One region of the Cupriavidus sp. YAF13 genome, then DNA from elsewhere that is predicted to be linked to it. Evidence: predicted binding sites of a transcription regulator. Region 1 holds the regulator's gene; the other holds the start of a gene.
What was found. The regulator sigma-54, encoded in region 1, starts transcription at its own class of promoters, with help from an activator protein. The targets are predictions, from matches to a motif close to TGGCANGNAANCTGCTTT.
Positions count from the first base shown of each region.

Region 2: the regulator sigma-54 is predicted to act here: its motif matches at 4,047-4,064, upstream of AB4061_RS11180 (circularly permuted type 2 ATP-grasp protein).

Region 1 is NZ_JBFRDD010000006.1:139,553-145,218, reverse strand. It holds gene AB4061_RS07480 (KpsF/GutQ family sugar-phosphate isomerase) at 1-80, shown strand, start outside; gene lptC (LPS export ABC transporter periplasmic protein LptC) at 96-722, shown strand; gene lptA (lipopolysaccharide transport periplasmic protein LptA) at 777-1,421, shown strand; gene lptB (LPS export ABC transporter ATP-binding protein) at 1,446-2,231, shown strand; gene AB4061_RS07460 (RNA polymerase factor sigma-54) at 2,367-3,842, shown strand; gene hpf (ribosome hibernation-promoting factor, HPF/YfiA family) at 3,892-4,242, shown strand; gene ptsN (PTS IIA-like nitrogen regulatory protein PtsN) at 4,625-5,080, shown strand; gene hprK (HPr(Ser) kinase/phosphatase) at 5,116-5,666, shown strand, end outside.
Region 2 is NZ_JBFRDD010000010.1:112,323-117,988, forward strand. It holds gene AB4061_RS11160 (DNA internalization-related competence protein ComEC/Rec2) at 1-253, shown strand, start outside; gene AB4061_RS11165 (MurR/RpiR family transcriptional regulator) at 165-1,103, opposite strand; gene edd (phosphogluconate dehydratase) at 1,431-3,317, shown strand; gene AB4061_RS11175 (gluconokinase) at 3,506-4,015, shown strand; gene AB4061_RS11180 (circularly permuted type 2 ATP-grasp protein) at 4,279-5,666, shown strand, end outside.

The DNA of each region.
Region 1 (5,666 bases):
AGATGCTGGTGGTCGACGCGGAGCGGCGCCTGGTCGGCGCGCTCCACATCCACGACCTGACCCGCGCCAAGGTCATCTGAGGCCAGCCCATGCCCATGCGGGAAATCCTGTCCTCCCTGAGCCGGCTTGCCATGCGAGCCCTGCCCCTGCTGCTGATGGCACTGGTGGCGGGCAGCACCTTCTGGCTGGTGCAGGTCAACTCCCCGAAAGAAGCGGACACCGGGACGGTAGGCAAGAAGCATGAACCGGATTACTACATGATCCGTTTTTCCGCGACCGAGCTTGCCGAGGACGGCAACACCAAGCTGCGCTTCACCGGCGACAAGATGATCCACTTCGAGGACGACCAGACCTACGAAGTGACGCGCCCGGCCATGCGCTCCTACGAAATCGACCGTCCGCCCGTCACCGGCCACTCCGATCGCGGCACAATGAACGCGGAAGGCTCGGTCATCGACCTGTTCGGCAATGCCTTCATCGTGCGTGCCCAGGGCCCCGAGCCTGCCAAGGACCCACAGATGACGGCCGCCTCGGAGTATTTCCAGGTGCTGGTGAACGATGACATCGTCAAGACCGACAAGGCTGTCAAGCTGACCCGCGGCCCGTCGGTGATGACCGCCAACGGCCTGGTCTTCAACAATGTCACTCGCGAAGTACAATTGCTGGGTAACGTACGCGGCACCATCATCACGGGGCCGCCGCCGGCAAGTCCCGCGAAGTAGCCCTGAAGCCGCCCGCGGGCACCAGCCGCCCGCGTCAACCGCCATCACGCCAACATGAATCCATTCCCGACGACTTCGTCCTGTCTGCGCCGCAGCACGGCCGCTTTGCTGACGCTGGCCGCCGTCCTTGGCCTCACGCTGGCCGCGCCCGCCAGCGCCGAAAAGGCCGACCGCGAAAAGCCGCTGGTCCTGGAGGCCGACAATGCCAGCTACGATGACGTCAAGCAGGTCTATGTACTGACCGGCAACGTGGTGCTGACCAAAGGCACCATGGTGCTCAAATCCGACGCGGCCGAAGTCCGTACCGATCCCGAGGGCTACCAGTACGCGGTCGCGACCTCTAAGGGCGGCAAGCAAGCCTATATCCGCCAGAAGCGCGACAACGTCGACGAGTACATCGACGGCTGGGGCGACCGCATCGAATATGACGGCAAGCAGGAGTTGTCCAAGCTGATCGGGCGCGCCCGCATGGCTCGCCTGGCCGGCGCCAAGCTGGTCGACGAGATCCGCGGCGCGGTGATCACCTATGACAGCCGCAACGAGTTCTACACGGCCAGCGGCGGCGCCGAGAACGCGACCGCGGGCAGCCCGTCGGGCCGCGTGCGCGCCGTGCTGTCGCCGCGCCAGGAGCAGCCCGCCAGCGGTGCCGCAGCCAACCCGCTGCCGCTCAAGCCGGCCACGGCTCCCGTCAACCCCTGACCCACGGATTCTGACTTCACCTTCATGACCGCTACCCAAACCGCACCGTCCCAGCCCGCCACCCTGAAGGACAGCAGCACGCTGGTCGTGCGCCACCTGAAGAAGCGCTACGGCTCGCGCACCGTGGTCAAGGACGTGTCGCTCGACGTGAAGAGCGGCGAGGTGGTCGGCTTGCTGGGCCCCAACGGCGCGGGCAAGACCACGTCGTTCTACATGATCGTGGGGCTGGTGGCGCTGGACGAGGGCGATATCGTGCTCGACGACAAGCACATCAGCGGCCTGGCCATCCATGAGCGAGCGCGCATGGGCCTGTCCTACCTGCCGCAGGAAGCCTCGGTGTTCCGCAAGCTCAATGTGCAGGAGAACATCCGCGCGGTGCTGGAGCTGCAGCTCAACGATGGCAAACCCCTGGGCAAGGCCGAGATCGAGCGCCGGCTGGACACCCTGCTGGATGACCTGCAGATTGCCCACCTGCGCGACAACCCGGCGCTATCGCTGTCCGGCGGCGAGCGCCGCCGCGTGGAAATCGCCCGCGCGCTGGCCTCCGCGCCGCGCTTCATCCTGCTCGACGAGCCCTTCGCCGGTGTCGACCCGATCGCGGTAGGCGAAATCCAGCGCATCGTCAGCTTCCTCAAGGCACGCAATATCGGCGTGCTGATCACCGACCACAACGTGCGCGAGACGCTGGGCATCTGCGACCACGCCTACATCATCAGCGAAGGCGCGGTGCTGGCGTCCGGGCAGCCTGAGGACATCATCGCCAACGAGTCGGTGCGCAAGGTCTACCTGGGCGAGAACTTCCGCATGTAAGGGCGCGTGGCGCCTGCCGCGCATCGGCCCCCGGGCGGCTTCGGTGTCGCCTTTTATCCTTCAAACGATCATAGCGACACCAGCGATAGCAATTTCCGTTCCATCAGTACGGAAGTTGAGCATAAAATAGGTCGCATGAAACCGTCGCTACAGCTCCGCCTCTCGCAGCATCTCGCGCTTACGCCGCAACTCCAGCAGTCGATCCGGCTGCTGCAACTGTCCACGCTTGAACTGCAGCAGGAAGTGGAACAGGCGCTGACCGAGAACCCCTTGCTCGAGCGTGAGAACGACTGGCTGGACAGCCCGTTGCGCGTGTCTTCGGACGGCTCGGTGAACCTGCAGAGCGCGCCCGCGCCGGCGCCCGCCGATGGCCAGGGCACCAGCGAGAACCGCCCGGATGGCGCCCCCGAAGCCGACGACAGCTACTCCGACAGCAACGAGGATTACGGCAGCGACTGGAGCCTGGACGACTTCGCCCGCCGCCCGCAAGGCGAAGACGACGAAAAGACCCCGATGCAGCTGCGCGACGCCGAGCCCACGCTGCGTGAACACCTCATGGAACAGCTGGCGCCGCTCAAGATTTCCCTGCGCGACAAGGGGCTGGCTATCTTTCTGGTCGAATCCCTGGACGATGATGGCTACCTGAGCACGACGCTCGAGGAAATCTGCAGCGAGCTGCCGGAGGAGCTCGAGTTCGAGGTCGACGAGATCCAGGCTGTGCTCACGCTGCTGCAGAGCTTCGATCCGCCGGGCGTCGGGGCACGCAACGCCGCCGAGTGCCTGGCGCTGCAATTGCGCAGGCTCAAGCATCCGCAGCGCGAACTGGCGCTGAGCATCGTCACCAACCACCTCGAGCTGCTGGCGGTGCGCGATTACACGCGCCTTAAAAAGGCGCTGCAAGTGGACGAGCCGGAACTCAAGGCCGCCCATGAACTGATCCGCTCGCTCGCGCCCTATCCCGGCCATGCCTACAGCCGGCCAGAAGCGGATTTCGTGGTGCCCGATGTTTTTGTTCGAAAGTTGAGCGGCGGATGGATCGCCCACCTAAACCCGGATGTGATGCCGCGGCTACGCATCAACGACATGTACGCGCAGATTTTGCGCGGTGCAAAAGGCGATGCAGGCGCGGCCGGATTGCAGCAAAAGCTGCAGGAAGCACGCTGGTTGATCAAGAATATCCAGCAAAGGTTCGACACGATATTGCGCGTCGCACAAGCCATTGTCGAACGTCAAAAGAACTTCTTCACCCACGGTGAAATTGCGATGCGCCCCTTGGTTTTGCGGGAGATTGCCGATACACTGGGTTTACACGAGTCCACCATCTCTCGGGTGACTACCAATAAATACATGGCAACGCCGATGGGGACTTTCGAGCTGAAGTATTTTTTCGGCTCTCACATATCCACAGAAACCGGCGGCGCGGCCTCATCAACGGCAATCCGTGCGTTGATCAAGCAATTGATAGGAGCCGAAGACGCTAGGAACCCCTTGTCCGACAGCCGGATTGCCGAATTGCTCGGCGAGCAAGGCTTTGTGGTAGCACGGCGTACCGTTGCCAAATACCGCGAAGCGCTCAAGATTCCCGCGGTCAATCTCCGTAAGACTTTGTAGCCGAGCTGCATCGCCTGCCTGATGCAGCTCTTTCAGAAGGAGAAACGCTATGAACTTCAAGATCAGTGGACACCACTTGGACATCACGCCCCCTCTGCGTGAGTACGTGGAAACGAAACTGGAGCGTATCGTCAGGCATTTCGATCAAGTCATTGGCGTAAGTGTGCTGCTCTCTGTCGACAATACAAAAGAAAAGGACCGGCGGCAGTACGCGGAAATCAATCTACATCTCAAGGGCAAGGACATCTTTGTCGAAGCGCATCATGAAGACCTGTATGCCGCTATCGACGCACTGGTCGACAAGCTCGACCGGCAGGTGATTCGCCACAAGGATCGCGTGCAGAGCCACGACCGTGAAGCGGTCAAGTATCAGATGGCCGCATCGCAGATGCAGCAATGACCGTGCCTGACGGCCCACATACCGGGCCGTCGGTGTCAGTCCCTTGAAAAATGGAATCAAGCCGCGCCCAGAGCGCGGCTTTTTCATTGCGGCCTACCCAATCGGGGCACACAGGGGATTCCGCAACGCATATGTACCGGTGTATGCTGTGCAATACATAGTTGACTGGCCTAGCCATTCCGGTGCATGCAGCACCGCTTGAGCGCATCGGCCATTGCAATGCACAAAGCGGAAGCGGGCCTGCTCTATAATGGCCAGACGCCCGACACCGGCATGGGGGACAACCGGTGGAAACCTCGGGCCTTGGTTTTTATCCACTTTCCGCCCGGCGGGACGCCTCCTGGCCCCGGGCCTGCTTACTAGAAAACCCTGCGCATTCCACATGAATCGTTTGGCTAAATTGCTGCCACCCGGCAACATCAACCTCGACGTCAGCGTCACCAGCAAGAAGCGCGTGTTCGAACAGGCCGGGCTCCTCTTCGAGAACAACCATGGCGTAGCGCGCGCGACCGTGACCGACAACCTGTTCGCCCGCGAGTCGCTGGGGTCCACCGGCCTAGGCGCGGGGGTTGCAATCCCCCACGGCCGTATCAAGGGACTGAAGCAGCCACTGGCCGCCTTCATGCGCCTGGCCGAGCCGATCCCCTTCGAGTCGCCCGACGGCAAGCCGGTCGCGCTGCTGATCTTCCTGCTGGTGCCCGAACAGGCCACCCAGCAGCATCTGGAAATTCTCTCCGAGATCGCCCAGTTGCTGTCCGACCGCGAGATGCGCGAAGGACTGGCTACCCTGCCCACCCCCGACGACGTGCACCAGTTGCTGACGCAATGGCACCCTTGATCCGGCACTGAAAGCCCGCCCCTGAAAGCACCCGAATGGAACTCACTGGCGTCACCTCGCAGTCGATCTTCGACGACAACGCAGCCGATATCAAACTCTCCTGGGTAGCAGGACTGGAGGGTGCGGACCGCGCCTTCGATGTCGAGTTTGCGCGTGAAGCCACGTCCGCGGCCGATCTCGTCGGCCACTTGAACCTGATCCACCCGAACCGGATCCAGGTGCTGGGCAAGCCCGAAATCACGTATTACCAGCGCCTCGATGACGAGATGCGCAAGCGCCAGATGGGCGAGCTGATCCTGCTGGAGCCGCCGTTCCTGGTGATCGCCGACGGCATGGAGCCGCCGCCCGACCTGGAACTGCGCTGCACGCGCTCGTCCACCCCGCTGTTCACCACGCCGGTGTCTTCGGCCGCGGTGATCGATCACCTGCGCCTCTATCTGTCGCGCATTTCCGCGCCGCGCGTAACCATGCACGGCGTGTTCCTCGACATCCTCGGCATGGGCGTGCTGGTGATGGGCGAATCCGGCCTGGGCAAGAGCGAGCTCGGCCTGGAACTGATCTCGCGCGGACATGGGCTGGTGGCGGA
Region 2 (5,666 bases), on a different contig from region 1:
CACCTCATCGAGCGGCGCGTTCCTGGCCGTGGTGGCGCCGGAGGTCGCGCTGTTCCAGGTGGGCTACCGCAACCGCCACCGGCATCCTCGGCCCGAGATCTGGGACCGCTACGGTTCGCACGAGATCGCCCGCTATCGCAGCGACGAGACCGGCGCGGTCCAGCTCACGACGCGCGGCGAGTCTTACGCGCTGCAGGCTTACCGCCAGCACGCGCGGCGCTACTGGCGCGCGGCGCCGCCTGCGCCTCGCTGAGATGCGCGGGCTCGGCCTGGGCGATGCGGCGCTCGCGCAGGTGCGCCTTGGCGCGTTGCAGGCCGGCGGAGACGGTATCGGCGCGCTCCAGGGCGACGCCTGCTGCCAGCACGTCGCCCAGCACGAGGTGGCAGATGCGGGAGGTCATCGGCGTGTAGACCTCGCTGTCTTCCTCCACGTCCGAGAACACGCAGACGTCCGCCAGCGCGGCCAGCGGCGAGCCGCTGTGGGTCAGCGCCAGCACGCTGGCGCCGCTGGCGCGGGCGAGCGTGGCGGCGGCCAGCATGTCCCAGGTGCGCCCGCTGTTCGAGACCAGCACGGCCACGTCGCCGGGCCCGAGCAGCGCCGCTGACATGCTGAAGACGTGCGAGTCCGAATAGGCCACCGTGGGCATGCCAAGGCGGAAGAACTTGTGCTGGATATCCAGGGCGACGATGCCCGAGTTGCCGCAGCCATAGAACTCGATGCGCCTGGCCGCGGCGAGCAGCTGGATGCCATGTTCGATCTGGTCCGCCGACAGTGCATTGCGCACGGTCATCAGGGTGGCGATGGTGCGGTCGAACACCTTGCCGGCGATATCGGCGGGGCGGTCCTCGGCCTTGACGTCCTGGTGCACGAAGGGCGTGCCGCCACCCACGTTCTGGGCGAACTGGAGCTTGAACTCGCGAAAGCCGTCGTAGCCCAGCGCCGCGCAAAAGCGCGCAATGGTGGGCTGGGACACGCCCGCGCGCTCGGCCAGCTCGGGCATCGACAAGCGGATCACGCTGGCGCCGTGGCGGGCGACATAGTCGGCAAGGCGGCGTTCGGAGGGGCGGAGCGTGTCATAGACGGCAAGAATTCGGTCGCGCATGGTAGGGCAGGGATGGGCTGTCTGTGCCGGGGAATTGTTCTGGCTTTGGCCCCGGAGTCCGTGGCTCGACGGATCGAGCGGCATGTAGATATTCTACATAATCAGAGGCGGGATCATGGCGGCTTCAACGTCGCACCCGAGTAGGGATTTCACCTATGTGCGCCAAATATGCCATGAATAAAGCGCTTTGTGGTGTTCGTGCATAGTGCTTTCAATTTGGCTTTCGATATAATGTAGAAAATCTACAAACAATAGCGCCAACCGGCGCTCGCTAGTCCCACCAGTCCTCCCGGATACGATCAGGCATCACGACCAGGAACTCCCCCAATGTCAAAAGCCCTCCACGCCGAAGTCCACGCCGTCACCGAGCGCGTGATCGCGCGCAGCCAGCGCAGCCGCGCCGCCTATCTCGCGCGCTGCGAACGCGCCCAGCAGGAGCTGGGCCCCTTGCGCGGGCTGTCCTGCGCCAACCTCGCCCACGGCCTGGCCGCGCTGCCCGCGCATGACAAGCTCAAGCTGCGGGTCGAGCATGCTGCCAACCTCGGCATCGTCACCGCGTACAACGACATGCTGTCGGCCCACCAGCCGTACGAGCGCTATCCCGGCGTGATCCGGGAGGCCGCGCGTGCCGTTGGCGCAGTGGCGCAGGTGGCGGGCGGCGTGCCGGCGATGTGCGATGGCATCACGCAGGGCAATGCCGGCATGGAGCTGTCGCTGTTTTCGCGCGATGCCATTGCGATGGCCACTGCGGTCTCGCTGTCGCACAACACCTTCGATGCCGCGGTCATGCTGGGCGTGTGCGACAAGATCGTGCCGGGCCTGCTGATGGGGGCGCTGCAGTTCGGCCACCTGCCGGTGGTGTTCGTGCCGGCGGGGCCGATGTCGACGGGCTTGTCCAACAAGGAAAAGGCGCGCGTGCGCCAGCTTTACGCAACCGGCCAGGTGGGCCGCGAAGCCTTGCTGGAGGCCGAATGCGAGGCCTATCACGGCGCCGGCACGTGCACCTTCTACGGCACCGCCAACAGCAACCAGTTCCTGATGGAAATCATGGGCCTGCATATGCCGGGCGCGGCCTTCGTGCATCCGGACAGCGGCCTGCGCGACGCGCTCACCGCCGCCGCGGCCCAGCGCGCGCTGGCCCTGACGGCGCGGGGCGGCGACTACCTGCCGCTGGCGCGCATCGTGGACGAGCGCGCGGTGATCAATGCCGTGGTCGGCCTGCTGGCCACGGGCGGCTCGACCAACCACACCATCCACCTGGTGGCGATGGCGCGCGCGGCGGGCATCCTGATCGACTGGGACGATTTCGACCGTCTCTCGCGCATCACGCCGCTGCTGGCGCGGGTCTACCCCAACGGCTCGGCCGACGTGAACCACTTCCACGCCGCGGGCGGTGTGGCCTACGTGATTCGCCAGCTGCTCAGCGCCGGGTTGCTGCACGAGGACGTGGAGACCGTGGCCGGGCGTGGCCTGGCCCGTTACACGCAAGAGCCCGTGATGCTCGACGGCGTGCTGCAGTGGCGCGACGGTGCCGCAGTCAGCGGCGACGCCACGGTGCTGGCCACCGCGGCCGAGCCGTTCTCCCCCGAGGGCGGCTTGCGCCTGCTGCAAGGCAATCTTGGCCGCGGCATGATCAAGGTGTCGGCGGTGGCGGACGCGCATCGGGTGGTCGAAGCACCGGCCCGCGTCTTTGACTCGCAAGAGCAATTGCAAGCTGCGTTCGAAGCTGGCGAGTTCACGGGCGACATGATCGCGGTCGTGCGTTTCCAGGGGCCCAACGCCAACGGCATGCCCGAACTGCACCGCCTCACCCCGGTGCTGGGCTCGCTGCAGGACGCCGGCCACAAGGTTGCGCTGGTGACCGATGGCCGCATGTCGGGCGCCTCGGGCAAGGTGCCGGCGGTCATTCATGTGGGTCCTGAGGCACTTGCCGGCGGCCCGCTGGCGCGCGTGCGTGACGGCGACCGGATCCGCGTGGACGCCGTGGCGGGCACGCTGGAATGGCTCGGCGCCGCCAATGGCGACGGCGACCTGGCCACGCGTGCTTCCGCCGTATTGCCGGACGACGCCTTCACGAATTTCAGCGTTGGCCGGGGCCTGTTTGGGCTGTTCCGCCGCAACGCGCGGATCGCGGAGGAGGGCGGCAGCGCGCTGGACCTCTCCGAGGCTGACGCGCCCGGCGCTGTCCAAACGGGCGCGGCCGTCGCACAATAGGCAGCGCCCCTTAAATTTGTGTCATTTGTGTCTCCGGCAGCCGATGGCTGGCGGAGACGACCCCGAGCCGGCCCATGCGGGTCCTATCATGGCTTCATGGCTGAACGCTTGCGGAGCCAGCCGGCGGCCGGCGCGGGGTCTACCGACAAGGATGGGAAAACCATCCGAACATGATCGTTGGAGCAGACATGATCTACATCCTGATGGGCGTTTCCGGCTGCGGAAAGACCACGGTCGGCCAGTTGCTGGCCAAGACCTTGCAATGYGGCTTCCACGACGCCGATGAATTCCACAGCGCCGCCAACAAGGCGAAGATGCACAACGGCATCGCGCTGACCGACGACGACCGCTGGCCCTGGCTGGCCGCGATGCGCGCGGCGATCGATGCAGCCCGCGCCGAGGGGCGCACCCACGTCTTTACCTGTTCCGCGCTGCGGCAAATCTACCGCGACCGCCTGACCCCCGCCGATGGCGGCGTGACCTTTATCTACATGAAGGGCGATGCAGCGATCATTGGCGGCCGCCTGGCCGAGCGCAGCGACCACTTCTTCAATCCCGCCCTGTTGCAGAGCCAGTTCGAGACCCTGGAGGAGCCGCGCGACGCCCTGGTGCTCGATATCCGCCAGACGCCGGAGGCGCTGGTGCAGCGCATCCTGGCCGGAGTGCAGGCGCAGCAAGGCGCGGCGATCGCCCGCTGAACCGATGCCAACGCCGGCCCGAAGCGAAGGCTGGCAGACATCTTGCTTATCCATGTTTGATGGCGCGAATGCCTGCTGCTTGCGGCTTTCGTGGTCATAGGTATCCTATAGGGACAGCACTTCGAAGCATGACGAGACGGTCCGCGGCCAAGCCGCCGGGCCTCGGGTGGTGATCTCAAGGTGCTGTGCCGGGAACAACAAGCCAATCAAAACGGGATAGCCGGCAGTTTGGGCGGCACCCAAATCATGGGGGAACGGCCATCATGGCGGCGCGGTTTTTCGACGAGATGCTCGATTGGCAAGATGGCGTGGCAGCAGCAATCCACGCGGGCGAGTCCCTGCCGGCAGGTGCCGTGCGGGGGCATTACAAGCAGTTCGCGGATTGGTTGGCGCGCCAGTCCGAAGGCACCATGGACAACAAGCGCGCCGAGGCCGACCTGATTTTCCGGCGTGTGGGCATCACGTTCGCCGTTTACGGTGAAAAAGACGAGTCCAACAGCGGTACCGAGCGGACCATCCCATTCGACGTCATTCCCCGCATCTTCCCCGCCAGCGAGTGGGCAACGCTTGAGCGCGGCCTGCGCCAGCGGGTGTCGGCGCTGAACCGCTTCATCCACGATATCTATCACGGGCAGGACATCATCCGCGCCGGTGTGATCCCGCCAGACCAGATCTACAACAACGCGCAGTACCGCCCCGAGATGCTCGGCATCGACGTGCCCCGTGATATCTACGCCCACGTGGCGGGCATCGACGTAGTACGTGCTGGCGAGGGCGAGTTCTACGTGCTGGAAGACAACCTGCGCGTGCCCTCCGGCGTGTCCTACATGCTGGAGAACCGCAAGATGATGATGCGGTTGTTCCCGGACCTGTTCGCGCGCAATCGCGTGGCGCCGGTGGCGCACTATCCCGACCTGCTGCTCGACATGCTGCGCGGCGTCTCGCCGCAGAACATCGCCGATCCCACGGTGGTGGTGCTCACGCCCGGCATGTACAACTCCGCCTACTTCGAGCATGCCTTCCTGGCGCAGCAAATGGGTGTGGAACTGGTCGAGGGCAGCGACCTGTTCGTACAGGACGACCACCTCTACATGCGCACCACCCAGGGCCCGCAGCGCATCGACGTGATCTACCGCCGGGTCGACGACGACTTCCTCGATCCGCTGGTGTTCCGCTCGGATTCCACGCTGGGCGCGGCGGGGCTGCTCTCGGTCTACCGCGCGGGCAACGTCACCATCTGCAATGCCATCGGCACGGGCGTGGCCGACGACAAGTCGATCTATCCCTACGTGCCCGACATGATCCGCTTCTACCTTGGCGAGGAAGCGATCCTCAACAACGTGCCGACGTACATGTGCCGCCGCCCGGACGACCTGCAGTACGTGCTGGACCACATGAGCGAGCTGGTGGTCAAGGAAACCCACGGGGCCGGCGGCTACGGCATGCTGGTGGGGCCTGCCGCCACGCGCGCGGAGATCGACACGTTCCGCGAGGTCGTGCGCGCGCGTCCCGAGCAGTACATCGCGCAGCCCACGCTGGCGCTTTCCACCTGCCCGACCTATGTCGAGTCGGGGATCGCGCCGCGCCACATCGACCTGCGTCCGTTCGTGCTGTCCGGCAAGGATGTGCGCATGGTGCCTGGCGGGCTGAC